DNA from 3 places in the Klebsiella africana genome. Region 3 is predicted to be linked to each of the others. Evidence: predicted binding sites of a transcription regulator. Region 3 holds the regulator's gene; each other region holds the start of a gene.
The links. The regulator Fur, encoded in region 3, represses iron uptake genes when iron is present. The targets are predictions, from matches to a motif close to ATAATAATGAGAACNACTATCAA.
Positions count from the first base shown of each region.

Region 1: the regulator Fur is predicted to act here: its motif matches at 4,476-4,498, upstream of LGL98_RS05300 (TonB-dependent receptor domain-containing protein).
Region 2: the regulator Fur is predicted to act here: its motif matches at 2,892-2,914, upstream of LGL98_RS23440 (TonB-dependent siderophore receptor).

Region 1 is NZ_CP084874.1:1,080,604-1,090,280, forward strand. Features, by position in the region: gene LGL98_RS05285 (FecCD family ABC transporter permease) at 1-82, opposite strand, end outside; gene LGL98_RS05290 (heme/hemin ABC transporter substrate-binding protein) at 82-900, opposite strand; gene LGL98_RS05295 (hemin-degrading factor) at 897-1,928, opposite strand; gene LGL98_RS05300 (TonB-dependent receptor domain-containing protein) at 2,000-4,363, opposite strand; gene LGL98_RS05305 (Rdx family protein) at 4,579-4,872, shown strand; gene LGL98_RS05310 (thiamine pyrophosphate-requiring protein) at 4,912-6,621, opposite strand; gene LGL98_RS05315 (AEC family transporter) at 6,657-7,598, opposite strand; gene LGL98_RS05320 (LysR family transcriptional regulator) at 7,782-8,669, shown strand; gene LGL98_RS05325 (nitrous oxide-stimulated promoter family protein) at 8,737-9,078, shown strand; gene LGL98_RS05330 (metal ABC transporter permease) at 9,138-9,677, opposite strand, start outside.
Region 2 is NZ_CP084874.1:4,872,084-4,881,760, reverse strand. Features, by position in the region: gene uvrA (excinuclease ABC subunit UvrA) at 1-108, opposite strand, end outside; gene ssb1 (single-stranded DNA-binding protein SSB1) at 360-884, shown strand; gene LGL98_RS23445 (MltF family protein) at 1,009-2,589, opposite strand; gene LGL98_RS23440 (TonB-dependent siderophore receptor) at 3,178-5,436, shown strand; gene LGL98_RS23435 (helix-turn-helix transcriptional regulator) at 5,716-6,084, opposite strand; gene LGL98_RS23430 (tannase/feruloyl esterase family alpha/beta hydrolase) at 6,118-7,878, opposite strand; gene LGL98_RS23425 (potassium:proton antiporter) at 8,252-8,482, opposite strand; gene bamA (outer membrane protein assembly factor BamA) at 8,504-9,677, shown strand, end outside.
Region 3 is NZ_CP084874.1:3,655,061-3,664,737, forward strand. Features, by position in the region: gene kdpD (two-component system sensor histidine kinase KdpD) at 1-848, shown strand, start outside; gene kdpE (two-component system response regulator KdpE) at 845-1,522, shown strand; gene LGL98_RS17720 (arginine:ornithine antiporter) at 1,504-1,941, opposite strand; gene pgm (phosphoglucomutase (alpha-D-glucose-1,6-bisphosphate-dependent)) at 1,996-3,636, opposite strand; gene seqA (replication initiation negative regulator SeqA) at 3,669-4,217, opposite strand; gene ybfF (esterase) at 4,401-5,174, shown strand; gene ybfE (LexA regulated protein) at 5,308-5,601, shown strand; gene fldA (flavodoxin FldA) at 5,753-6,283, shown strand; gene fur (ferric iron uptake transcriptional regulator) at 6,575-7,027, shown strand; gene tcuR (tricarballylate utilization LysR family transcriptional regulator TcuR) at 7,154-8,080, shown strand; gene tcuA (FAD-dependent tricarballylate dehydrogenase TcuA) at 8,178-9,581, shown strand; gene tcuB (tricarballylate utilization 4Fe-4S protein TcuB) at 9,568-9,677, shown strand, end outside.

The DNA of each region.
Region 1 (9,677 bases), 2.6 Mb from region 3:
CGCCGAGGGTGGTGGCAAACAGCGTCAGGGAGACCAGCAGCAACGTCATCAACAGCAAACGGCGGGCGAGGGCAGGGCGCATCAGGGCAACTGCTCCGCTTTGTTTCGCAGCGCGATTATCGCCTGCGGTGTGCGCGGCCCGAAGCCCAGCAGGGCCATATCGTCGATCGTCAGCAGCTGTTTATGACGCCCCGCCGGGGTCTGCGCCAGGCCGGGCAGTTTCCACAGCCCGGCTTCGCCGCCCATCCCTTTGAGACCATCGGCGGAGATCACCACCAGATCCGCCCGGCTGGCGGCCACCCCTTCCTGCGACATGGCACGATAGTGGTCAAAGCCCTGCATGGCGTTCTGCAACCCGGCGGCGCGAATGGCACCATCGGCCGCGGTGTGCTGCCCGGCCACCAGGGTATTCATTCCGCCGTGGCTGAGAATAAACAGCACCCGCTTAGCAACCGGCTGCGTTGGAATGGCGGCGATCTGTTGCTGGAGCTGCTGGCGCAGCGCGTCGCCCGCCGCCGTTTTGCCTAACGCTTCGGCAATGACGGCCACTTTGTTATCGATCGCGGACAGACTTTCGGCGCCCGGCACGTTAACCACCTTCACCCCGCTCGCCTGCACCTTGTGTAAGACCAGCGAGGGCTGCGCCTGGGCGCTCGCTAATACCAGCTGCGGGCGTAATGCGAGGATCCCCTCGGCGTTCAGCTGCCGCAGGTAGCCAACGTCCGGCAGCTTTTGCGCCGCCGGGGGCCAGCTGCTGGTGCTGTCCCGCGCCACCAGGCTCTGTTCCGCGTCAAGGGCATAGACGATCTCAGTGACATCTCCGCCGAGCGTGACGAGCCGCTCAACGGCGGCGTGGCTCAGCAGCGGGAAAGCGATGAAGAGCAGTAACCAGCGCATCATGCGGGCAGCCCTTCACGGGTCAGGTGGTCTACCTGCTGGCGCCATTGCGCCTGCTCGGGGTGGCCCTCGCTGCGCTGGCCATAGAGCTGGGCAATCTGGGTGCCGTCTTTGGCGAACAGTTCGACGCTGGTGACGTGTCCGTCCGAGGTCGGCTTGCGGGTCACCCACACTTCATCGATGCTCTCTTCGCGCAGATGCAGGGTAAAGGTGGTATTGAAAATATTCAGCCAGCCGCGCATGGGGGACAGCTTTTCCAGGGCGCCGGTGAAGATCTGCACGCAGCCGCGATTGCCGACGAAAATCATGATTTCATTACCTTCCTGGCGCACCGTCTCCAGCAGCGACGGCAGCGCATGGCGATCCACGCGGCAGGCGAGATCGTCGCTCACGAGACGAAAAGCCTGCTGGCGGGAAAGCTGATATTTTCGCAGCAGACCGAAGAACTGGTGAACGTCGGTCATCGCACGCCAGTCGTTCTCCAGGGCGGCGCCGTCGGCGGTATCGGCATATTTCACCGTCTCCAGCGGGCGCAGGGCCAGCGGTGCCGGCGCCGCCACCCGATATTCCGCGATCAGGGTGTCCCAGGCCGCCATGTTGGTCTGCGTGGTCGCATAGACTTTCAGCAGGGCATCGCCGTGGTGGTCGAAAAACTGGATGCTCTGACGGCCATTATCGTTCAGATGGAAGGCGCTGGCCCACTGGCTGAGGAACAGGCGCAGGTCGAGCGCGCGCGGGTTTAGCACCAGCCCGGCGTGGCCGCTGAGGTGCTGGTGCGTGAACTGGCCCACCTGCTCATGCACGGCATACTCGTTGCGGCAGATGCATTTGGTTTCGCCGACGTGCTCCAGGGCGGCAATCAGCGCCCGGGCGTCATCGCTCAGGCGCACGGCATCATGGCCGAGGCGGGCGGCGGTCAGCTCGGCTTCGCTGATCCCCATTTCCGCGGCGATGTCGCGGGCATATTTCGCGGTACTGGCCGCTTTGGTGGCCTGGTAGCGCTGCCACAGGTCAGGTTGTGCATTTGGCATAATCATATCCTTCTCGACGATGAATATCCCCGGCCGGCGGGCCGGGGGCAGGTGCGTTATTATTCGGGCAATCAGAAGTCGACGTTGACGCCCAGCTGCCAGGTGCGGCCCGGCATCACCGCCAGCGCTTTATCGTTGGCGTCCTGGTTGGTGCCGGTCTCGATATTGCGGCTGCTCAGGTAATCCCAGTATTTACGATCGGTGAGGTTGTAGACCCCGCCATTGAGGCGCACGTTTTTCGCCACCTGCCAGTATGCGGTCCAGTCCAGCATGCCGTAGCCCGGCACGCGCATATAGTCGCTGCTGGCATCGGTGATGGCGGACCCGCTGTTGCTGTAGCTTTCGCGGTTGGTGGCGGTCGCCTGTTTCCCTTTGACAAAGGTTGCCGTCAGGGCGGTGCCGTAGCGTTTCGCCGGATCGTCCCACGCCACGCCGACGATGGCTTTCATCGGCGCCACGCTGTCGAGGTCGACGTATTTATCGCCGCTGTAGCTGGATTTCGATTTCCCTTCGCTATAGCCGAGGGCGAGGGTGGCGCTCAGGCCGTTCACCTGCTCAAACCAGGTGCCAAAGTTAAATTTGGTGCTGATCTCACCGCCGTAGATATAGGCTTTATCGCGGTTTTCCGCCTGATAAATGGTGTAGATGTTCGACGGCACATTCGTGAACTGGCCCGGATTATTGGCGCGGGTATAGCGGGTATAGGCGATAAAGTTCTTATAGCTGTTGTAGAACAGCGCCGTGCGCAGGGTGATGCCTTCGGTGACTTCCCCTTTCAGCCCCCACTCGAGATTATCGCTGGTTTCCGTCTTCAGATCGGTATTGCCGATCAGGGCATATTGCTGGCTGCCGGCGTAGCTGGAGCCGAGGTTCCAGGAGCCATACAGCTGGCTGGCATTGGGGAACTGCGCCCCACGCTGGTACTGCAGGTAGGTCATCAGGCGCGGGGTGAGGTCGTACTGGAAGGTCAACGAGGGCAGAACCTGGGTATCGCTGTTTTTGCCGTACAGATTCGCCACCGACGATTCGGTCAGTACGCTGCTGTTGGCGGCGAGGTCGGACAGATTTTCCGGCTTCGTTGATTGATGCACCACGCGCACGCCGGGGATGATAGCGAAGTTGTGGCTATCGAGATCGAAGTTGATCTTATCCTGGACGAAGCCGCCGACGGTGTAGCTGCGGCTGTCTGCTTCCGGCTGCATGATCTCGCTGTACACGCTGGGGATCGGCGACTGGCTAAATGGCCGCTGGGTTTTGCTGGTGCTGGCGTTGAAGCCGGCGCTCAGATCGTGGCGGCCCAGGGTTTTCGCCAGCGCGGTCTGCAGGCCCCAGGTGTCGGTATCGTAGTTGGAGTTCACCGTCTGCATGCTGCGGGTGACGCTGTCCGGCATATAAGTCCAGTCATGGGCTTCGGTATGTTGGTAGTAGATTTTCGTGGAGACGCTGTCGAGGTAGTCGTTCATCGGCGTCCAGTCATCCTTCAGGCTCAGGCCCCAGCGCCGGGTCTGGCTGGTCTGGTTGGCGGTGCCGATGGTGCTGTTGCCGCTGGAGTCCCAGGTATCGTAGTGGGTGTGGTTGGTTTTATGGTAATAGTCGAAGGTGCTGGTCAGCTTGTGCTCATCGTTAGGCTGCCAGATCCCGGAGGCCAGAAAGGCATCGGAGTGCCAGTTCGCCGGGTAGGCGTCGACGGTGCCGCTGTTGTTCTCGGTTTCCTGGCCGTCACGGCGGCTGTAGACCAAAATGCCGCGCAGGAACTCGTCCCCGCCGGCGACGGTCACCCCGTTGTGCCAGCTGCGATCCGCAGAGTCGTAACCGCTGCGGTAGCCGAAGGCGCTGGTCTTGCCCGGGCGCAGGTAATCATCCGCCGATTTCGGGCGGAAGGAGACATTTCCCCCGATAGCGCTGTTGGCCGTTTCCGTCGAGGTGGCGCCGGACTGGATATCCACGCTGCCGTACATATACGGGTCGATATAATCCCGGCCGATGCCGAAGGTGTTGAGCCCGGCGCGGCCGATGTAGCCGCGGCCGGTGGCGTTGGGCTGGGCGATACCGTCCACGTCGATGCCGACGCGGTTGCTCTCCATACCGCGAATGTTATAGCCGGTGTAGCCCCCGCGGTCGAAGCCGCTTTTACCGTTGCCGGAGCCGCCGCTGGCCCCGGTGGCGCTGATGAGCGGCTCATAGCGCATGATCGAGCCGAAATCGTTAGCGCCTTTATTCTCCAGCTCCCGGGCGCTGATGCTGTGTTCGCTACCGGCTTTCTGCACCGGCGCGGGAGCGGTGACGGTCATTTGTTCCGAGGTGTCATCTACTGCCTCGCCGCTAACGGCGGAAGTGTCTGCTGCGACGGCAGAAGTCTGGTAAATTGCTGCAAGCAAAGAGGTCACCAGCAGGCGTTTTTTACACCATGCTGCTGACGGAGTCGATTTGTACATAGTCGCCACGCCTTGATCGTTATTAGTATCGGCTCACGCGTTACTTCCAGAGTTGCAGGTTGCTCCGTCTTTTCCGTTGCGGATGGGGTCTTACTCCATTTGTTGATTGCGAATGGTAATGATAGGTATTATCGTTTGCAACAAAATAATCATGTGTTCTTCATTTAAACTGCACTTTGTTTACAATTTGCCCTTTCAGACTTAGCGAGACGACGATGAACTCAAAAGCGGCCATCACCATCACCTACTGTTCCCAGTGCAACTGGATGCTGCGCGCCAGCTGGATGGCGCAGGAGCTGTTACATACTTTCAGCACCGACATCGCCTCGGTGACGCTGGTGCCGGGGACCGGCGGGATCTTCACGATCGATGTCGACGGTCAGCAGATCTGGGAGCGCAAGCAGGATGGTGGTTTTCCGGATGCGGCCGAGCTGAAACGCCGGGTGCGCGATGTCTGCTTCCCGGAGAAGCCGCTGGGCCATGTGGATAAAGGTGACCAGAAGGGGTGACAACCCCCTCCGGACGACCAGCGTCCGGAGGAGAAGCCGTTAGCGGGCTAACTGCACGTCAACCAGCACGCTTTGTCGGCGAGTGCGTATGAGGGTGACCGCCTCTTCCAGCACGCCGGGGAGATCTTCGGCCCGGGAAACCGACAGGGCCGCCGCGCGGCTGGAGGCGGCGATGGCGGCGAAATCCGGCGAGGTGGTAAAGGCGGTGGCCGGGATGGTCTCCGCGCGGGCTGCGTAGCCGTCCGGATAGAGCGCTTTGGTGCCGCCCGCGACGGCGCCCCATCCGCCATTGTTTCCGATCACAATAAGGACAGGCAGCTTCATTACCTCCGCAATATGGTGGCAGACCGCTGGGTTGGCGAACAGGTACGACCCGTCGCCGACGGCGGCAATAATCAGTTCTTCCCGGCGCGCAAGCTGCAGCCCCAGCGCGATGGGCAGGGCTTCGCCCAGGCCGCCGGCCAGCGCCTCCTGGTAATAGCTCTCGGCGTGGGTCAGCCCGGCGAACTGCGGCAGCGTGGTCAGTTCAGAGACGATCCGGCCGTGATGCTGATTGGCCAGATGGCCGAGGCAGTAGCTGAGCCAGGGTTTGGTAATGGCCCCGGTCTGGCTGGCATGCAAGAGCGCATCGCGCTGGTTTTTCTGTTGCTGGATCCGATGGAGCGTATATGCCGCCCGCTCCGCCACATGCTGCTGGCGGGCGGCCTGCAATGGATGGAGTGCCTCTTCCAGCAGGCCAAAGACTTCATCGGTCTCGCCTGCCAGGTTGATGTCCGCGCGATAGCCGCGCACTGGATAGCGGGAGAAGAGCGGGTCGGGGCCCATCTGGATCACTGTGCAGTCCTGGCGACAGTCGCCCTCGGCGATCATCCACGGCGCCTGCGAGTCGACCACCAGAATGACATCGGCGTCGGCGAGCCAGACGCTGGGATCGGCCCCGGCGAGCAGGGGATTATCGGCGCTCAGGGTAACCTCGGTGCCCCAGTATTCCACCAGCGGGATCGCCCATTCGCGCACCAGACTATCGAGGCGCGCAAAGCCTTCCGCCGTTCGGGCGCCGCGCTGGGCGAAGATGACGGGATGTCTGGCACAGGCGATTGCCTCGGCTGCACGGGCGATATCTTCCCGGACTGGCGCATAGCGGACCGGCTGCTGCGAAGGGCCAGCCTGCAGCGCGGCCTCATCGACGGCAAAGGTTTCGCACAGTGGCTCACGCGGTAAGCTCAGGTAGACCGGCCCTTTCGGCAGGGAGCTGGCAATCGCCCAGGCCCGGTCAACATGCTCGCCGATCTGATCGGCCAGCCGCAATTCAAAATCCCACTTCACGGATTCACGGATCAGCGCCGCCTGGTCGCGCATCTCCTGGCCGTAGCCAATCGGCGTATTACGGCAGCCGAAGTGGGAATGTTCGCTAATCGGCGTGCGGCCGCCAAAAATCAGCACCGGAATATTGCTGTTCGCCAGATTGATGACACCGCAAGCGGCGTTGGCTAACCCGACGTTGGTGTGAACCATCACCGCCTGCACCTTGCCGGTGCCGAGGTAGTAGCCATGCGCCATGCCGATGGCGGCGTTTTCATGCGGGCAGATCACTAACTCCGGTACCTTTTGCCCGGTCGCCCGGGCCTTTGCCCAGGCTTCAATCACCGGCGGGTAATCGGTACCCGAGTTAATAAAAATATATGCCACGTCCAGCGCCTGTAGCCGATGCAGTAACAGTTCAGCAGCCGATAATGTGATAGAGGCCATATTCTCTCCGTATTCACGCGGTGTAATCGCGGTAATTAAAAGGTTAAGAAAATAAATCCGCCCATCGTAATGATGGAGGCAATAATACTCAGCGCCATCGTCGAGGCCATTTCCTGCTCGCCGGTTTTATACTGCATGGCAATAATTATCGCGATGGAGCCTACCGGGATTGCCATCGTCAATACGACTTCCTTTATTTGCTCCATGCTGAAGCCCATTTTTAATAACAGGAGATAACAGGCGCCGGGGACCAGAATATTGCGGGCGATAACGGTGATAATGGTAGCGGTGGTGATAACAATGCTGCGCGTATAGAGCACGATCCCGGCGGCGAACAGCGCCAGTCCGCCAGAGGCTTTACCCAGCAGACCCAGCGACATCGAGATTGTCTGTGGAATATGGATATCCGCCAGCACGATGATCAGGGCGATCACCGGTGACCAGACCACAGGTTGTTTAATGGCGTTTATCACCCGTGTGCCAAAGGAGATGTGCTGGCTCTTATCGCCGGTGGCGACCGACATCAGAATCATTACCAGCGGTAGCTGGAAGACGTTTTGCGTGATGCTGGACACGGTGATCAGCGACGCGCTGACGGTGCCAAATAAAAAGGCCAGCACCGAAGTGCCGATAAACGGAACTGCCGGCGAGCCGATGGCCAGCGCTTGCAAGGTGCTGAGGGCGAGGTCGCGTCGAAACAGATAGCGGGCAGCTAATAACGGAATAACGAAACTGAGAATCAACGCCAGGATAATAGCGACAGCGACCGGGCCCATAGTCATGACAATGTGTCGCGGCGTCATCACCATATTGCTGAAAATACTCAGCGGCAATGCATAGAGCATCACAATTTTATTGATGTCTCCTGCCTGCTGCCAGTTAAAGTCTTTTCGTTTACCGCTTATATAGCCGATGATGACGGTAATGATGACCGGTAATATAGCGCCTGAAATTAATAGAATATTGTTCTGTGTCATGGTGATATATTCTCATTATAAATTATCGTCGGGTCAGAAATGTGTTTTGCCGTGCGTGATGAGGTAAATAAATCCTTTTGAAGCATGCGTTCCGGTGATTTTGAGCGTATTGATGGTGACAGTTATTCGCTAAAAAAGGCCGCAGGGGAAATGTAAAAATCGTTTGTTCAATGAGTAAATATCATGCCAATGAAATTTAAGCAGATTCAGGCATTTATTACCGTCGCCCGTGAAGGCAATATGACCCTGGCCGCAGAGAAAATGGGGATTACCCAGTCGGGACTGAGCCGACTGCTATTGACTCTGGAAGCGGACCTGAACGCGTCCTTATTCGAACGACATAAGCACGGTATGGCGTTGAGCGAGTACGGTAGCGCCTTTTTACCCTATGCGATGACGATGCTGAATACCGAACAAAAAGCCCGCGAGGAGATTGCGCTTATCCGCGGCGCCGGGAAAGGCATCCTGCGGATTGGCTGCGTTTCCAGCCTGCTGACCAGCCATTTCATCGATAAGCTGGCGGTTTTCCATCAGCGCCATCCCCAAATCCATCTGCGCATCGTCGATCGCATAGATTCCGAGCTGTTTAAATTATTGCTGATGCACGATATCGATATCGCCCTCTGCGGTCCCTTACCGCATGATGAGAAAATCGTGGTGCGTGGCAAAATTAACTGGCAGGACCGGATCTGCATCGTCGCCAGACAGCAGCATCCGCTGCATCAGGCGGCGGACGTCACCCTGGAGGCGATGCTGGACTATCCGTGGATCATGCCGCCGCCGTTAAGTACCCCAATGAACATCCTTGAGGATATCTTTCGCGCCCATCAGCTACCCTGTCCGCAACCGGTTATCGAGTGCGCCTCTTCCTCAGCCATTAAGGCCTTTCTGTGCGAGAGCGATCTGTTAACGTCGATGCCGTCTCCGGTTTACCGGCACGAAGAAGCGCTTGGCCTGCTGCGCCCGTTTGAGCTCGAGGGCAGTGTTTTTATCCGGGACTTCTACGCCTACAGCCACTTCGGGGTGCTCTCCGGGGCAGCCCTGCAGTTGATTCAGCATCTGAAGCAGTGAGTCTGGTCGGGTATGGATATTAAGGTGTATGATAAATGCATCTTAAAAGCAGACGAAAGGCGGGGAGATGGGGAAGCGCATCGAACGGGAAAAAATGACGATTCAGCGGATGATTGCTCTCTACCAGCGGCGCTGTCCCGAGGCGCTGGCCGACAATGCGCATTATCAGGCGCTGAACGCCTACGCTGACAAGCGCCTTGATAAGTGCGTGTTTGGCGAGAACAAACCGGCCTGCAAGCAGTGTCCGGTGCATTGCTACCAGCCGGCGAAGCGCGAAGAGATGAAGCAGATTATGCGCTGGGCCGGGCCGCGGATGCTCTGGCGCCACCCGATCCTCACTATTCGCCATCTGCTGGACGACAGGCGCCCGGTGCCGGCGCTACCGGAAAAATACCGACCGAAAAAATAGCGGCCTTCTCCTGGTCGGCACGGCGCGTAGCCGGGCGACAAGTCGGCCCCGGTAAGGCATTAGCCGCCACCGGGGATAGTTGCTGAAGCCCTCTGTTTCTGACTATCGCGGATTGTGCTTGCGACAAAGGCGACCACAAACAGCGCGGTAAACAGCACCACGATAGTCGGCGCTGGCGCGCTGTCGAGATAAAACGCCAGCCACACCCCTCCCGCCGAGCAGCCGATGGCCACCGCTACCGCCAGCAGCAGGGCGTGGATAAAGCGCCGCACCAGCAGAAGCGCGATCGCCCCGGGGGCAATCAGCAGCGAAATCGACAGAATAATCCCCACCGACTGCAGCGTCGCGACGATGGTCAGGGCGATCATGCACAGCAGGCCGTAGTGCAGCAGTCCCCCGCGCAGGCCGCTGGCTTTGGCCTGCGTCGGGTCAAAGGCGTGCAGCAAAAAATCGCGCCATTTGAGACCGATAATCAGCGCAATCACCAGTGCGATAGCCGTCGTTTGCCCAATATCGCGAAGGGATATCCCCAGCATATCGCCGAACAGGATATGGTCGAGATGAACATCGGACTGGATCGCTACGTACAGCACCAGTCC
Region 2 (9,677 bases), 1.2 Mb from region 3:
GCCAGACCCGGAAAGCCCGGTGACGACAATGAGTTTGTCGCGCGGGATAACGAGGTTGATGTTTTTGAGATTATGGGTGCGGGCGCCCCGAACTTCGATCTTATCCATTCACCTTTCCCGGTAGGTAGATACACGGATTGCCTGGTTTGCTTGAAGGACAAACGGCAGAAACGGCTAATTATGACACAATTTAACCTGAATGAATATACAGTATCGGAATGCAAATTCGGGTCGAGTGTGCAACAATGTCGTAGCCGGGTACTATCTCTGGAATCAGCCTCGCAGCTATTAAAATGCTACGTGGAAATGGTACACTCGCGCGTTTACACTATTAAGAAACGTATTCAGGAGACACGAACATGGCCAGCAGAGGCGTAAACAAGGTGATTCTCGTCGGTAATCTGGGGCAGGACCCGGAAGTACGCTACATGCCAAGTGGCGGCGCAGTCGCCAACTTCACGCTGGCAACTTCCGAATCCTGGCGTGACAAGCAGACCGGCGAAATGAAAGAGCAGACCGAGTGGCACCGCGTTGTGCTGTTCGGCAAACTGGCTGAAGTCGCTGGTGAGTATCTGCGCAAAGGCTCTCAGGTATATATCGAAGGCCAGCTGCGTACCCGCAAGTGGACCGATCAATCCGGTCAGGACAAATACACCACCGAAGTCGTGGTTAACGTTGGCGGCACCATGCAGATGCTGGGCGGCCGTCAGGGCGGCGGCGCACCGGCAGGCGGCGGCCAGCAGCAGGGCGGTTGGGGTCAGCCTCAGCAGCCGCAGGGCGGCAACCAGTTCAGCGGCGGCGCGCAGTCCCGTCCGCAGCAGCAGGCCCCGGCAGCGCCTTCCAACGAACCGCCGATGGACTTCGACGACGACATCCCGTTTTAAGGCTTGCCTTAAGCGCACGATCTGCGTAGTCGAAAACAGAAAGCCCCGGTTTCGCCGGGGCTTTTTCTTTGTTATTCCTGCTCCGTCATTTCAGGATGAGATTTGACCCTCGGTGACGAGCGATTCAGATGACGGGCACCTGAGCGGTGGCGGGGGGCGCCACGCTGGGCTGCGGTTTGGCTGGCTGCGCCACCGGCTCCTGCCGCGGTACGGCCGTCGCTTTCTGTTTACGAGCTATATCATCGACGATCAGCCGATAGGCGATGTAATACTTATAGATATTGCTGACGTAGGTCACCGTTTCCGCGCCGATTTTTTCTGCCGCCAGATTTTCGACGTTACCGAACCAGACGTTTGGATCAAACCCGCGCTGTTTGGTCAGGGTGCGCAGGCGGGCGATACGCGCCGGACCGGCGTTGTAGGAGGCAAAGGCAAATAGCGCTTTATCGAGCCGGGTCATGGGCTCATCGGCATAGTAACGATCTATCATCCAGCGCATGTATTTCACGCCAGCATGGATATTGGGATCCAGCTGTTTAATATCGCCCACTTTCAGCTCTTTTCCGGTGCTGGGCATCACCTGCATAACACCGACGGCACCGACGTGGCTTCGCACCGACTGGTTCAGTCGCGATTCCTGGTACCCCTGGGCCGCCATCAGCAGCCAGTCGACATCGTAGCGGTCGCCATATTTGCGGAAGACTTCCACCATGGCGAGGAACTTGCGCCGTTCCTTACTCGCGGCGGCATTTTTGACATATTTAGCATTTTTCAGGTAACGCAGCAGGAGGGTATTACCCAGCGTGGTGCCCTGACGATTCTTTTTGACGAAGTTGTTCAGTACCGCCAGCAGCTGCGGGCTGTCTTTGCGTACCGCCCAGGCAATGTTGCCGCCGTCGCGCAGCACCACGTTGTCATGGACCTGAATTTTTGGAAACACCTGTTTCCAGAACATCGCTTTATGCTGATCGACGACGATCAGCGGAATCAGCCCGGCGTTGAGCATTTCCAGTAGATCTTCATCCTCCAGCGCTTCCGGCGCTGCCTCCAGTATTACCGGTGGGCGCGCCTCACTGGCAAATCGAGCGTTCAGCGCCTGCAGGCTGTCGTAATAGCTGGAGGAGCGGCGAACAAAGACGGTTTGGCCGGAGAGCTGCTCCAGGCTGTCGACCTTCGGCGATGCCGGCCCGGAGATCAGTAATTCTTTCACGTTGCTGTAGAGCGGCTGGGCGAAATCGACCTGGGCTTCCCGCGAGGGCGTGATGGTCAGGTTGGCGGCGGCAATATCGCCTTTACCTTCATTAAGCGCGGTAAAGAGATTATCCCGACTGACCGGCACAAAAACGATATGCAGCTTCAGGTGGCGCTGTTTTAGCTTTTTATCCTTCGCCAGCTGTTTATTCAGATCGTTTTCCAGCGCGATAAAGATGTCGTGCGTCGCCCCGCGCTGAGTGCCTTTATCAATAAAAAAGAAGGTCTTGCTGTAGGTGGTTAATACCCGAATGGTACGACGGTCGATCATGCCAGGCAGATCGCCTTTCCACGGCTGTAGCATATCGTCAATATGAATCGACAGCGTATTGTCTTCGGTTGCGACTGGCGGCGTTTTTTCCGCCTCCGCCGCAAGCAGGAAAGGGGCGAATAACAGCGCCGCGAGGCAGGTATGCCAGGCGATAAACAGGCGTGATAGCAAGGTGGCGTTCATGGAGGAACACTCCGCAGGGGGATGTGATTATTTTAGCAGAACGGCCACCGTTAGCTGAGTATGAGACGCGGGAAAAGGTGTAACGATACCGACAAATAGTCTTTCGCAAATATTATTGCTTACTATTAATGTGCTTTTATCTTTAATTTAACTATGGAGATAATATGATGGAAATATGTTTTTTTAATGATGAATAGAAAGTGGTGATTTTATTTTTACTTTATTGCCTTTTGTTTGCTTTATGGTAACCGGTTGATTGGTAAATATTATTTTATTTTTCCCTGATATTGATTATTATCATCTTGATAATGAATCTCATTTTTATTACCGTAACACGGCACATTACTCTAATGACACGCTGTCTGGATTACGCTATCAAAGAATAGCGCGCAGCGCTTTTTCGCTAATGATGAAACAGGGCACTTAATTTTATTATGTCTCACGCTGTTTTCTTATTTCCATTAATGCCGGGAAGGCGCTGACCTGCGCCAAAATCTGGCGACGCGCTGAGGCAAGTATCTTATCCCATTGTTTTTTCAATTGGAGAAGGCGTTATGCCCGACAGCAACAGAAAACAGGGCATATTCTATGAAATACACGTCTCACTTCCCGCTGGGGATCGTCATTCCTCTGCTCACCTGTAGCGTGCCGCTGCAGGCGGCAGAAAACGTGACCGAACAATCGACGCCTGACGAGCGCGCCGCCACTGCCGATAACCACGAGGAGACGATGGTCGTAACCGCCGCCAGGCAGAACCTGCAGGCGCCGGGCGTGTCGACCATCACTGCAGAAGAGATCCGCAAACATCCCCCCGCCCGCGATGTGTCGGAGTTAATTCGTACCCAGCCCGGAGTAAACCTGACCGGCAACTCTACCAGCGGGCAGCGCGGTAACAACCGGCAAATTGATATCCGTGGCATGGGGCCCGAGAATACGCTGGTGCTGGTCGATGGTAAACCGGTGACCAGCCGTAACTCGGTGCGGTATGGCTGGCGCGGCGATCGAGACTCCCGCGGCGATACCAGTTGGGTGCCAGCGGAGATGATCGATCATATCGATGTGATCCGCGGCCCGGCGGCGGCACGCTATGGTAATGGCGCGATGGGCGGGGTCGTCAACATCGTGACCAAACCGACCACGCCAGAATGGCATGGGTCGTGGAATACCTATATGAATGCTCCGCAGCACCGTAAAGAAGGGGCGACGAAACGTACTAACTTTAGCCTCAATGGTCCGCTGTCGGACAGTGTCAGCTTCAATCTCTGGGGTAATCTGAGTAAAACCCAGGCCGATGCTCAGGATATTAACGCCGGGCATGAAGCGGAACGTACCGGTTCCTACGCCGGTTCTTATCCCGCCGGACGTGAAGGGGTGGTGAACAAAGATATTCACAGTAAGCTGCGCTGGGAGTTTGCCCCGATGCAGGCCCTGGAGTTTGAGGCCGGTTACAGCCGCCAGGGTAATCTCTATGCCGGCGACACGCAAAACACCAATACCAGTACGCTGGTGAAGAGTATGTACGGGAAAGAGACCAACCGTCTCTACCGGCAAACTTACGGCGTAACATGGACCGGCGGCTGGGATAATGGCGTGACCAGCAACAGCTATGCCCAGTACGAACACACCCGTAACTCGCGAATGGATGAAGGGCTGGCGGGCGGTACGGAAGGGATCTTCTCCAGTAGCGCGTTTTCAGATATCGATCTGGCCGATGTCCTGCTACATAGCGAAGTGAATATTCCGTTTACGCTGGGGGTCGATCAGAATCTGACGCTGGGGACAGAATGGAATCAGCAGCGGATGAAAGATGGCGTATCGACAACCCAGGCGCTCTCTTACGGGACTATCGACGGTGTGTCGGCTACCGGTCGTAGCCCGTACTCCAGCGCCGAGATCTTCTCGCTGTTTACCGAAGATAACATGGCGCTAACGGACAGTACCATGCTTACCCCCGCGCTGCGCTTCGATCATCACAGCATCGTCGGCAATAACTGGAGCCCGTCACTGAACCTGTCCCAGGAACTGACGGAGGACTGGACGCTGAAGCTGGGCATTGCCCGCGCTTACAAGGCACCCAACCTCTACCAGTTGAACCCGAACTATATTCTCTACAGCAACGGTCAGGGTTGTTACGCCAGTAGTTCCGCCTGCTATCTGATGGGGAATAGCGACCTGAAAGCGGAGACCAGCGTTAATAAAGAGATTGGTCTTGAGTACAAGCATGATGGCTATCAGGCGGGGATCACTTGGTTCCGTAACGACTATCACAATAAAATTGAGTCAGGGTACGCGGCGGTGGGCACCGCCAGCAACGGCACCACCAATATCTATCAGTGGGAAAACGTACCAAAGGCGTTAGTGGAAGGCCTGGAAGGAACGCTGAATCTTCCGGTGGGGGAGACGGTTAACTGGAGCAATAACCTGACCTGGATGCTGCAGAGCAAGAATAAGACGACCGGCGACCGGCTGTCAGTGATCCCGCAGTTTACCCTGAACTCGACCCTGAGCTGGCAGGTTCGTGAAGATCTCTCCCTGCAGAGCACCTTTACCTGGTATGGCCGACAGAAGCCAAAACGCTTTAATTATAAAGGTGAGGCGGTCAGCGGCAGCGAACTAAACGAAGTCAGCCCATACAGTATTGTCGGTCTCAGTGCGACCTGGGATGTGAACAAAAACCTGAGCTTCACCAGCGGGATAGATAACCTGTTTGATATCCGCCACTACCGGGCAGGGAATGCGCAAACGACCGGCAACGCGACGACGGGAGCTTATCTGTATGGCGCGGGTGCGGAGACCTATAACGAATCGGGGCGGACCTTCTTTGTGAGCGTAAATACTCACTTCTGATGGGGCTGATGAGGATCAAACCGGGTGCAGCGCGGCCCGGTTTTTTATTTCCGATATTTTTAATTTCAGATAATAGCGGTCGAGGCGGTTATAAATGGTGACAAAATCTTCACGCCCTCTACATTATTAGCTCAAAATATCCTTTTATACTGCTTTCCGTCGCGCAAGGTCGTTGATCCCGACCGGGTTCGATAATAGCAGCCTGCTATTTCCCTTCTGCAATATCCCCTGTCCCCCTTCCATTCCCAACCGCAGCGATGCGGAGGAGGGGGACCTTCCTTATTTTTGCCGCGTGACCTGATAGCGATACTGAGTGGGTGTGAGCGCATGATATTTTTTGAAGGTACGATTAAACGCACTGAGATCGTCATAACCGACCATTATACAGATATCGACAATTCGGTAACCAGGCGTCGTCAGCAATAAACGGCGACACAGCGACATGCGCTGCTGGCGGATATATTCCATCGGCGATCGATCAAAATAATGACGGAAGAGCCGAAACAAATGCCAGGGGGAATAACCAGAGATATCGCTCAGATCGTCGACGGTCAGTTTCTTATCCAGATTATTATCGATCCACAAGAGCAGGTCGCTTAATACCGATTGCTGGAGCGTTTTGCTACGCATAATTGCGGCTAATCCCATAACGTATGGCTCCTCAGTGAGGAGCCCTGGGGTTTATTGAACAGTGAGTTCGCCGTGGCGAACCTGATAATTTTTTTGGTTATCAGGGCCAATATAGTCGCTGGCGGGTTTTGCCAGCGGCAGATTATCAAACGTGGTTGATTGCTCTGCATGATAATTTTCGCCGTCTTTCACGTCGCCGCGCCCGTTATACCGGGCAATGGCTGGGAAGGGGTACACCGGGCGAGTCGCGATAACAGCTGGAACGGCGTCGGCGTAAGGCTGACTGACTTTCTGCACGCCGTGAAACTGCGTTTGCGCATCTGCTTTTTCTGTCATCGGCGGCAGGTCGGCAGCGGCGGTTGCCCGTTTGCCGGCCATAATCTCCTGCGGCGCGATGCCTTCCTCGGTCCAGCGCATCAGCGGAGTCAGGAGATCAATTTGATCGTAACCTTCGCCATTACCGCAATGGGCTACCCCAGGCAGCAGGAATAACCGCAGGAAGGTATCCGTTGCGGCATGGCCCATCTCTGCTTCTACGCCGCGATAATAGGCGATAGAAAAGGCCGGGCTGACGGAGTCATCGGCCAGACCGTGCCACAGGATAAGCTTGCCGCCGCGCTGTTGATAGGCATGAAGGTTGGTATTTGCCGCGTTATAGAGCGGCGCCAGTTGGGCGACGGCGTCAAAATTCTGCTGGTTAAGCGGGAAATCCCGCATCGATTGGATCTTCTGTTTTTCTCCTGGCAGGAGCACGGATTGCAGAGCCGGTAGTACCATCATTTCCGACATTGAGTGGCCGGTCGGCGTCTCGGGCACCGGCCAGCGTAGCTCGGAACCCAGCGGCAGACCGCCCGCGACGAACTGGGCGCCGTGGCTGTCGTAAGCGCCGCGGTAGAGCTTTTTCACCACCTCGATCTCTTCCTGCGTCAGGCAGGTAGAACGGTCCCGAGCATCGGCAGGACAGCGGGGGAGCCATGACTCAGAGAACTGGCAGGCATACGGATTTTGCAGGATACCATCCTGCACACCGGAAAGCGTCGGGCAGTGAGCCAGCACGGCCTGGTGAATCAGAGGAAGACGATTTTTCAGCAGGATAGCGGTACCATCCGGGCGCTGATTGGCGGCCACATTCCAGCCGTGGAAGAAGGAGTTCTGAAACTGGAAAAAGGCCGCTGGCGCGCCAGCGCTGATACCGTCAAAATCCTGTGGAAAGCGCTGCGCTTCCATCAATGCTTCGCGACCGCCGTCTGAGCAGCCCATAAAGTAGGCATACTTTGGCGGCTGGCGGTAAAGCGTCTGCATCACCGCTTTGGCCAGCACGGCGGTCAGGTGGTTGGCGCGCCAGGCAAAATCGATGCGCTTTTGCGGATCTTCGGCCCATGACGCATCCATCATACTGCCATGGTGCCCCATATCGGTTGCTGCTACCACAAACTCGCCGTTCATTGCCGGCAGGCAGCCGTTGGCATTCGACAGGCTCAGGTTAATACTCCCGCACAGTCCGCCACAGCCGACCTGCAAAAAACGTTGACTCCAGCGTTGGGTCGGCAGGGCAATCTGCACGCCAATCGCAGGGGCGATAGTGGCGCTCACCTTGCACCAGTTTCCCTGCGCGGAGGTCTGCATTTCAGTGTGGTTGATAGTAACTTTTGCGCCAACGGCCGCGCTGAAGTCGGTAGTGCTTAGCGCATCGCATGTCAGCGCGGGAAGAACAATCGGCAGACTGGCGGCAGCCTGCGCTGGAGAGGCGAACGATAACCCGAAGAGGACGCAGAGGATGATGGGCAAGATTGTCTTGAGTAAGCGTGTCATACGCAGTTCCCTGTGGCTGATGATGGGAGGTGGCAGGATGGCGAAGCCTATGCCTCACCTTCCCTGGCGAGGCGCCACTGCTTGGCTATTGTAGATAACGATAGACTTTCCTTGATGCCTTGATAAGGCGACCCTACTGTATTCTGCTATTTTGAGGAAAATATGGAGATGTTTGCCAACGGCGTCTGGCGGTGAATTCGGGGTAGAATGTTGTGATATCAGTTGCATAATTTATTCAATTTCTCTTCATAAAATCTGCTGGGTTGCAGGTTATTTTCCTCCCTGTTCCTGGTGATCCCAGAGAGCATCATTCCTAACGAGATCCTTCCCCCTTTCCATTAATAAGAAAGGGGGCTTTTTATTAATAAAACGTTCAGGTAAATCTAAATATAGTACTGGTGTTGGCCATTAGAACCATGCGTCTCATAAAAAGTTCCATCATTAAATATATTTTTAAAGATGCTTTAACATCCATTTTTTCTCCATTTTGTCGCCATAATTGCATGTAATTCTGCGCCTCGCTCAGGTTATTTTCTGTCGCATATTTCAGATATGCATCCTGAACAAATAAGCCCAACGCCAGCAGAACACTGCTATTGCTCATTATCTCGTAGACGACACATTCATGTTAAAAAAGACCCATATCATCAACGGATTATTGATTGCTCCTTTAACGTTGTACGCCGCAACATCATATCAAGTTGATGATATCCGCTTTGCAGGGCTGCAGCGCGTGACCGTTGGGGCGGCGCTATTAAGTATGCCGTTGCACGCGGGAGATGCGGTGACGCCAGAGGAAGTCAGCGAGGCAGTGCGCGCGCTGTATGCGAGCGGCAATTTCGAAAATGTGCAGATCCTGCGCGATGGAAAAACGCTGGTGGTGCAGGTTAAGGAGAGGCCCACTATCGCCAGCGTCAGTTTTTCCGGGAATAAGTCAGTGAAGGATGATGCGCTAAAGGAAAATCTCACCGCGTCCGGTATTTCTGCAGGTAGCGCACTGGATCGAAATTCGCTTAGCGAAATAGAAAAGGGGTTGCAGGATTTCTATTACAGCGCGGGGAAATACAGTGCGCAGGTTCACGCTGTGGTGACACCGTTACCGCGTAATCGCGTTGACTTAACGTTCGTTTTTCAGGAAGGCGTATCGGCGAAAATCGCACAAATTAATATTATCGGCAACCAGGCGTTTCGGGAAGAGACGCTCCTGGACCAGCTACAGCTACGTGATAATGTGCCGTGGTGGAACGTGGTAGCGGATAAAAAATACCAGAAACAGAAGCTGGAAGCCGATCTGGAAACCCTGCGTAGTTTTTATCTCGATCGCGGCTATGCGCGCTTTGCTATTCAGTCCACGCAGGTCAGTATGACGCCCGATAAAAAATCCCTGTATATCACTATCGCCCTCAATGAAGGCGAACGTTATCAGGTCGACCGAACTCAGGTGACTGGCGATCTGGCTCAGCATGGGCCGGAGATCGAGGCTCTTGCCCAGCCGCTGGCGGGGGCATGGTATAGCGGGGCGCAAGTCACCACGGTTGAAAATGAGATCAAAAAGCGTTTTGGTAAGTATGGTTATGCCTGGCCACAGGTGACGACCACGCCGGAAATCGATGATGCGCATCACCGCGTGACGCTGCATATTCAGGTCAACGCCGGCCGCCGCTACTCGGTACGCCAGATCCGCTTTTCCGGTAACGACACCTCCCGGGACGCGGTGCTGCGTCGTGAAATGCGCCAAATGGAAGGGGCGTGGCTCAACAACGAAAAAGTCGAGCAAGGGAAAGTACGTCTTGATCGAA
Region 3 (9,677 bases):
TGGAACCGGAGAATTTGCGCCAGCTGATGATCCCAGAGCAGCAGCGGCTGCTGGAAACCTTCACCCTGCTGGTGGCCAGCGCCCTGGAGCGCCTCACCCTGACCGCCAGCGAAGAGCAGGCCCGGCTGACCAGCGAGCGTGAAAGTCTGCGGAACTCGCTGCTCGCTGCGCTGTCACACGATCTGCGAACCCCGCTAACCGTGCTGTTTGGCCAGGCGGAAATCCTGACCCTCGACCTGGCCAGCGAAGGTTCAAAACATGCTCCGCAGGCCAACGAAATTCGCCAGCATGTGCTCAACACCACCCGGCTGGTGAACAACCTGTTGGATATGGCGCGGATACAGTCCGGCGGCTTTAATCTGCATAAGGAGTGGCTGACGCTGGAGGAAGTGGTCGGCAGCGCGCTGCGCATGCTCGAACCGAGCCTTGGTGGCCAGCACATTCAGCTGGATTTACCCGATCCCCTCCAGCTGGTGCATGTCGATGGGCCGCTGTTCGAGCGGGTGCTGATCAACCTGCTGGAAAATGCCCATAAGTATGCCGGCGCCCGGGCGGAGATCGGCATCCGCGCCGAGGCGGACGCCAAACAGCTGTCGCTGGAAGTCTGGGATAGTGGTCCGGGGATCCCGGCGGGCCAGGAACAGGCTATCTTTGATAAATTCGCCCGCGGCAATAAAGAGTCGGCGATCCCTGGCGTCGGGCTGGGCCTTGCCATCTGTCAGGCCATCGTCGATGTCCACGGCGGGACCATCTCCGCCAGTAACCGGCCCGAGGGCGGCGCCTCTTTCCGTGTTACACTGCCGCGAGAAGCGCCCCCTGAACTGGAAGAGTTACCTGAGGAATTGTGATCAACGTTCTGATTATCGAAGACGAACACGCTATCCGTCGCTTTCTGCGCACCGCGCTGGAAGCTGACGGCATGCGCGTATTTGAAGCAGAAACCCTGCAGCGTGGGCTGATCGAAGCTGCTACCCGTAAGCCAGACCTCGCGATCCTCGATCTGGGCCTGCCGGATGGTGACGGCATTGATTTTATTCGCGACCTGCGTCAGTGGAGCAAGATGCCGATCATCGTCCTGTCAGCGCGTAGCGAAGAGCATGACAAAATTGCCGCCCTGGATGCCGGCGCCGACGACTACTTAAGTAAACCCTTTGGTATCGGCGAGCTGCAGGCCCGCCTGCGTGTCGCGCTGCGTCGCCACGGCGCGGCGCAGGCCGACGAGCCGGTGGTGCGTTTTGCCGACCTGGAGGTCAATATCCCCGCACGCCGTATTCTGCGCGGCAGCGAAGAGATCCACCTGACGCCCATCGAGTTTCGCCTGCTGGCGGCGCTATTGAATAATCCCGGCAAAGTGCTTACCCAGCGTCAGCTGCTGAATCAGGTATGGGGGCCTAATGCCGTGGAGCACAGTCACTATCTGCGGATCTACATGGGTCATCTGCGACAAAAGCTGGAGGCCGATCCGGCACGGCCGCAGCATTTGCTGACCGAAACCGGCATTGGCTATCGCTTTATGCCCTGAATCCCGCCTCTGCAGTACCAGAGGCTGGCGATTTTCAGCCCTTCAGAGAGCAGCAGAAAACCGGCCAGGATCGCTACATGCCTGACGCCAGCAGCCTGAATCAGCCACAGCCCCAGCGACAGCGAAGGCTGCATAAACACCAGCCTGAGCGGCGCCTGCGCCCAGGCCAGCCACAGCGCATAGCGGCTCTGACGAAAAAAGAGGATCATCGACAGCGGGATGCTGATAATCAGCAGAACATTCAGCGGATAGAGCCAGACCGCCGCGGAGCCCCAGGTATGTAACAGCTGGAGATAAGCCAGCAGGTCGTCGTAGAAAGGGAGGCGGCGGTGGGAAATATTCCACCATAAAAATTGCAGGACGAAAAAGAGATCCATCCACGCCCAGAACAAAAACAGGGACTTCCGTTGTATTTTCATCGCTATCCTTGCGAAAAAAATCAGGCCCGCAAGGGGCCTGATGATAGTGCGTGGTTAGGCGTTCTTCAGCACTTCGCTGACAATCTCTACCGCTTCTTTTTCAATCAGCTTGCGATGTTCTTCGCCGAGGAAGCTTTCGCAGTAGATCTTGTAGGCATCTTCGGTGCCTGACGGACGCGCCGCGAACCAGCCGTTGTCGGTCATCACCTTCAGGCCGCCAATCGCCGCCCCGTTGCCCGGCGCCGCGGTCAGACGGGCGGTGATCGGATCGCCCGCCAGGGTGTCGGCGCTGACCATTTCCGGAGAGAGCTTGGACAGCGCTGCTTTCTGCGCGGAGGTCGCGGAAGCCTGCAGACGGTTATAGCTCGGCGCACCGAAGCGTTCCGCCAGCTCGTTGTAATGCTCCTGCGGGTTTTTCCCGGTGACTGCGGTGATTTCCGCCGCCAGCAGGCACATGATGATGCCGTCTTTATCGGTCGACCACGGCGTGCCGTCGAAGCGCAGGAAGGAGGCCCCGGCGCTCTCTTCGCCGCCGAAGCCGAAGCTGCCGTCGAACAGGCCGTCAACGAACCACTTAAAGCCCACCGGCACTTCCACCAGCTTGCGGCCCAGATCGTTCACCACGCGGTCAATCATCGCCGAGGAGACCAGCGTTTTACCGACTGCCACCTCTTTGCCCCACTGCGGACGATGCTGGAACAGATAGTTGATCGCCACCGCCAGGTAATGGTTCGGATTCATCAGCCCCGCCGGGGTGACAATCCCGTGGCGGTCGTAATCCGGGTCGTTGGCAAACGCCAGATCGAACTTATCGCGCAGCGCCAGCAGGCCCGCCATCGCACACTCCGAGGAGCAGTCCATGCGGATGGCGCCGTCTTTATCGAGGTGCATGAAGCGGAAGGTCTGATCCACCTGATCGTTAACAATGGTCAGATTGAGCTTGTAGTGCTCGCCAATGCGTTTCCAGTATTCGATGCCGGATCCGCCCAGCGGATCGACGCCCAGCGTCAGGCCGGCTTTCTGGATCGCCGCCATGTCGACGATGTCCGCCAGCCCCTCAATGAACGGCTGCACCAGATCCTGTTCTTTAACGTGGCCAGAAGCCAGCGCCGCGTCCAGAGAAATGCGTTTCACGCCCTGCAGGCCGGCGGCCAGCAGTTCGTTGGCGCGGTTCTCCACCACTTTGGTGACGTTGGTATCCGCCGGGCCGCCGTTTGGCGGGTTGTACTTGATACCACCATCTTCCGGCGGGTTGTGTGACGGGGTGATCACAATACCGTCCGCCAGCGGACCGCCTTTTTTGTTATGCACCAGAATCGCATTGGAGACCGCCGGCGTCGGAGTGAAGCCATTGTTTTCCTGCACGATTACGTCAACGCCGTTGGCGGTTAACACTTCCAGCACCGAGATAAACGCCGGCTCGGAGAGGGCGTGGGTATCTTTGCCGACATAGCACGGACCGGTGATCCCGTTCTTCGCACGATCTTCCGCAATGGCCTGGGCGATGGCCAGGATATGCGGTTCGTTGAAGTTGTGGCGCGCCGCGCTGCCGCGATGGCCAGAGGTACCGAATTTTACCGCATGCTCCGCATTACCGACTTCAGGCTTCAGCACGTAGTACTGAGCAGTCAGTTGGGCGACGTTAATCAAATCACTCTGTTGCGCAGGCTGCCCCGCACGTTTATCGATTGCCATTGCCTGATCCTTCTGGTGCAAATGTTAAAAAGCTAGATCGTGCCGCAAACCTTTTCAATCAGCTCCGCAGGGAACTGCATCGACTGCATGATGTGCTCGATCATGCTGCATTTACGGCCGGTATTGGTATTGGTGATAACCCACCACGGGGTACCAGGAACCTGTTTCGGTTTGGTCTGGTTGCCGCTTTTCAGCAGCGTACGCGCATCTTCCGCGAAGTAAACGCGCGTGCGGCCGTGCAGAGACTCGGTAGCCTCAGCAAAGGCTTTACTGTCCAGGGAGTAGAGGGTCGTCAACACCAGCATAAAACGGTTCACCGCGCGCTTCTGCTCGGCGTATTCATCAGATAACAGCATCTCGCGCATGGCGCGGACTTTATCCTTCACCGGGTTAGCGGGTTTCACCTCAGCGGCAGGCGCTGGCGCCAGCGTCGGCGCGGCTTTGCTGACCGGTGTAGCCGGTTGGGAAACGGCGGAAAATTTCAGCATACGCCGTAAAATGTCGGATGCGCTCTCGCCGATATGCAGAGTGTGGCTGGCAATATAGCGATAGAGTTCATCATCAACTTCAATTGTTTTCATCTTAATCCAGTGCGATATCTTTTCTGAATACAAATCGTTGGGATTATAAGTACAAATCCCAACCGCGGATAGCGTCAAACCAGGATGGCGGTAAAACTCAGAAAACTTCTGGGTCTTGCAGCCGGATGGCAGAATGTCCAACATAATACCCTAACCCGACGGAGCGAAAAAAAGAACTTTGCCATGAAATTAAATAGCCGAGCGCAATCTGCACAGAATTCGCACAACAACTCCCCGATCGTGCTGGTCCACGGTCTGTTTGGCAGCCTGGACAACCTGGGCATCCTCGCCCGCGACCTGATCGCCGACCACGATATTGTGCAGGTCGATATGCGCAACCACGGATTATCGCCGCGGTCGCCAGAAATGACCTACCCCGCCATGGCGCAGGATCTGCTCGATACGCTCGACGCACACCAGATCGAGCGCGCCACCTTTATCGGCCATTCGATGGGCGGCAAAGCGGTAATGGCGCTGACCGCGCTGGCGCCGGAACGCATCAGCGGTCTGGTGGCGATCGATATCGCGCCGGTGGATTATCACGTACGCCGCCATGATGAGATCTTCGCGGCTATCCGCGCCGTCAGCGAATCCGCCGCCAGCACCCGCCAGCAGGCGGCGCAGGTGATGCGCGAATATCTGCAGGAAGAAGGCGTGATTCAGTTCCTGCTAAAATCATTCGTCGACGGCGAATGGCGCTTTAACGTGCCGGTGCTGTGGGACCAGTATCCGCATATTGTCGGCTGGGAAATCATTCCTGCCTGGCCACACCCGACGCAGTTTATTCCCGGCGGCAACTCGCCTTATGTGACCGATGCCTACCGCGACGCGCTGCTGGCCCAGTTCCCGCAGGCGCGGGCGCACGTCATCGCCGGCGCCGGACACTGGGTGCATGCCGAGAAACCCGAAGCGGTGTTACGCGCCATCCGCCGCTATCTGGCGAGCATCGCCGTCTGATTGACTAAAATATGCCCGACCGCGCCGCAGAATGCCCGTGGTCGTTGGCGCAGCCGTTCGCCTGATGTATGATGGCGCGCTATCTGCGCCGGCTAGAGCCCGGCAGCTTGTTTCCCCGAAGTCACTCAGAATCATGGCAAAAGAACAAACGGACCGTACGACATTAGATTTGTTCGCAAACGAGCGTCGCCCGGGAAGACCGAAAACCAATCCGCTGTCGCGCGATGAACAACTGCGCATCAACAAACGTAACCAGCTGAAACGCGATAAGGTTCGCGGGCTGAAGCGCGTCGAGTTAAAACTCAACGCTGATGCGGTCGATGCGCTCAACGAGCTGGCGGAAGCGCGTAATATGAGCCGCAGCGATCTCATTGAAGAGATGCTGATGACACAATTAACCGCCCTGCGCAGCCAGGGAAAAGTCTAACTTTCCGCGAAAAAACCGCATTCATGTAGCAGAGTGTGCAGTCGGGCGTGATTGCTGTTTCCGCGCCCTTGCCTGTTCTGCTATGATTGCCGTTATCTATGGGCATCGCGTCCCTACCACATCATTTAAGTTTCAAGAGGTTATTTTACTCATGGCAATCATCGGCATCTTTTTTGGCAGCGACACCGGCAACACCGAAAATATTGCAAAAATGATTCAAAAGCAGCTTGGTAAAGATGTTGCTGATGTTCACGACATTGCCAAAAGCAGCAAAGAAGACCTGGAAGCCCACGACATCCTGCTGCTCGGTATTCCGACCTGGTACTATGGTGAAGCACAGTGTGACTGGGACGACTTTTTCCCGACGCTGGAAGAGATCGACTTCAATGGCAAACTGGTGGCGCTGTTCGGCTGCGGCGACCAGGAAGACTACGCAGAATACTTCTGCGACGCGCTAGGCACCATCCGCGACATCATTGAGCCACGCGGGGCGACCATCGTCGGTCACTGGCCGACGGCGGGGTATCATTTCGAGGCTTCCAAAGGCCTGGCGGATGACGACCACTTCGTCGGCCTCGCCATCGATGAAGACCGCCAGCCGGAGCTGACTAATGAGCGCGTTGAGAAGTGGGTGAAGCAGGTTGCCGAAGAGCTGCACCTCGAAGAAATCAAAAACGCCTGATGATTAAGCGGCGTAACTATTGAGTTGCGTCGCATTAATAGACAAAAGCAATCAAACTAATAGCTACAAGTTTTTAACTTTTAATCACATATCTGTACAATGTCCTCTGATTCTACGAGGCACGTGACGCAGTTTGTAGCTGGTGCCTCGTTTTTGACAGCAAACCAGGCCTGATGCTTGCAGTTTTCATTTACCAATGGCAGTTCTATAATGAGACGCATTACGTCGGGTTAATTTCTGTATGACTTCCGTTGAAGGAAGTAGATCGTTTAGCAACAGGACAGATTCCGCATGACTGACAACAATACCGCATTAAAGAAGGCTGGCCTGAAAGTCACACTTCCTCGACTGAAAATCCTCGAAGTGCTGCAGGAACCGGATAACCATCATGTCAGTGCGGAAGACTTATATAAACGCCTGATCGACATGGGCGAAGAGATTGGTCTGGCGACCGTTTACCGCGTCCTCAACCAGTTTGATGACGCCGGCATCGTGACTCGTCATAATTTCGAAGGCGGAAAATCCGTTTTCGAACTGACCCAGCAGCATCACCACGATCACCTGATCTGCCTCGACTGCGGCAAAGTGATCGAGTTCAGTGATGACTCTATTGAAGCGCGCCAGCGTGAAATCGCTTCCCGTCACGGCATCCGCCTGACCAACCACAGTCTGTATCTGTACGGCCACTGTGCGGAAGGGGATTGCCGCGAGGACGAACACGCCCACGACGCAGTGGAAAAGTAATTCCCCGCTTCGTCTGCTCTGAAAAGCCAACCTGCCGGTTGGCTTTTTTATGGGCGCTTCTGCCGCGCTTCCCGCTCACGCCTCTGGGGTAACCTTCCTCACCCCCGCTTTGTCCGGAGAGTTGATATGGAACTTCGCCAGCTACGCTACTTTGTGCGCATTGTTGAGACCGGCAGCATGGGGCGAGCTGCGCTCGATCTCAATATCGGTGTCTCGGCGCTTAGCCAGCAGATCGCGCGCCTGGAAAACGAACTGGCCATTCGCCTGCTGCAGCGGACCTCCCGCGGAGTCACGCCCACCAGCGCGGGCCTCGCCTTCTACTCACAAGCGCAGCTGGCGCTGCGCCATGCCGATGACGCCATCCTCGCCGCCCGCGAGGCGCGCCTGTCGGGCCACGTCAGCGTCGGCATGGCCCCCAGCACCGCCTCCGTTCTCGGTGTTCCGTTCATCAATGCGATGCGCGAAAGCTACCCCGACGTGCGTCTGCATCTGGTTGAAAGCCTTTCCGGCAATCTGGAACGGATGATCAACACTCGCCAGCTCGATTTAGCTATCGTTTTCCAGCAGGAGAAGATCCTGCGCTGGAGCGCCAGACCGGTGCTGGAAGAGCGCCTGTTCCTGATTGGCACCCATGCGCTGCTAGCCCCTCTTCAGGATGACCATATCACCCCTGACCAGCTCACCTCCCTGCCGTTGATTATGCCAAGCCAGGGCCACGGTCTGCGCGGCAGGCTGGAGGCGGTTTGCCAGCAGCATCATATCAGCGTTGAGGTGGTGGCGGAGATCGACGGCCTGGCCCTGCTGATGCAGGCCGTGCGCAGCGGACTGGGGGCCACCCTGCAGCCCGGGGCCGCTATCTCCCATCTCGACCACCAGGCGCTGAGAGTGATCGACGTCGTCAATCCGGTACTCAGTCGCCCCAACTTTCTGGTCAGCCTGTCCGATGATGAACTCACCCCGGCAGGCCTTGCCGCACGGGTAATACTGAGCAAAGTTATGCGTCAGCTGGTAGAGTCTGACCGCTGGCCGGGCGCCACCCTTTATGCTCACTAAACCCCTCTTTAGCGCTACGCCATAGCGCCCCACCGCCATCACCGCCTACATTCCAATTACAAATTTAACAATTAATTAAATTGTAAGGGAGCCGATAATGGTGGATGTACTGGTGATTGGCGGCGGCAATGCCGCGCTCTGCGCCGCCTTAACCGCTCGGGAAGCTGGCGCCTCGGTGCTGATGCTGGAGGCGGCGCCGCGGGAGTGGCGCGGCGGCAACTCGCAACACACGCGTAACCTGCGCTGTATGCACGATGTGCCGCAGGACGTGCTGGTCGACAGCTATCCGGAAGAAGAGTACTGGCAGGATCTGCTGCGCGTCACCGAGGGGAATACCAACGAAGCGCTGGCCCGGCTGGTGATCCGCACCTCGTCACAATGCCGAGTCTGGATGCGCCAGCACGGAGTTAATTTCCAGCCGCCGCTCTCTGGCGCCCTGCACGTAGCCCGCACCAACGCTTTTTTTATGGGCGGCGGCAAAGCGCTGGTCAATGCCTATTACCGCAGCGCGGAGCAGATGGGCGTGCAGATTCGCTACAACACGCCGGTGCAAGCTCTCGAGCTGCGCAACGGCGAATTTGTCGCCGCGCTGGCGGGCGAGGAACGGATTGTTGCGAAAAGCTGCGTCCTCGCCGCCGGTGGGTTTGAATCCAACCGCGAATGGCTGCGCGAGGCCTGGGGGCAAAATGACCGCGGTGAATGGCCCGCCGATAACTTCCTCATCCGCGGCACCCGCTTCAACCAGGGGGTGCTGCTCAAGTTTATGATCGACGCCGGGGCCGATATCATCGGCGATCCCTCGCAGTCCCACTGCGTCGCCATTGACGCCCGGGCACCGCTCTATGACGGCGGGATCTGCACCCGCGTCGACTGCGTGTCGCTGGGGGTAGTGGTCAACCGCGATGCCGAGCGTTTTTATGATGAAGGAGAAGATTTCTGGCCCAAACGCTACGCCATTTGGGGCCGGCTGGTCGCTCACCAGCCCGGGCAGATCGGCTTCTCAATCATCGACAGTAAAGCCATCGGCCACTTTATGCCGCCCGTCTTTCCCGGCGCACAGGCCAACACCCTTCCCGAGCTGGCCCGCCAGCTGGGGCTGGACGGCGAACGCTTAGCGCAAACCATCGCCGACTATAATGCTGCCTGCGCGCCGGGCCAGTTCGACCATATCCGCCTGGATAATTGCGCCACTTCCGGCCTGACGCCGCCAAAGACCCACTGGGCGCGCCCCCTCGATACGCCGCCTTACTACGGCTATACCTTACGTCCGGGGATCACCTTCACCTACCTCGGGCTCTACGTCGACGACACCGCCGCCGTCCACTTCGCCGGCAAACCCAGCCGTAACCTGTTTGTCGCCGGGGAAATGATGGCTGGCAACGTGCTGGGCAAAGGCTATACCGCTGGCGTCGGGATGTCTATTGGCACCACCTTCGGCCGCATTGCCGGTCAGCAAGCCGCCCGGGCGGCACAGCAGGAGAACCACCATGAAGTCGCTTGAAAAGCTGATCATTGACGCGCAGATCATCACCGAGCCGGAGGCGGAAGTGGAACGGGTGATGCAGGTCTGTAATGCCTGCCGCTACTGCGAAGGGTT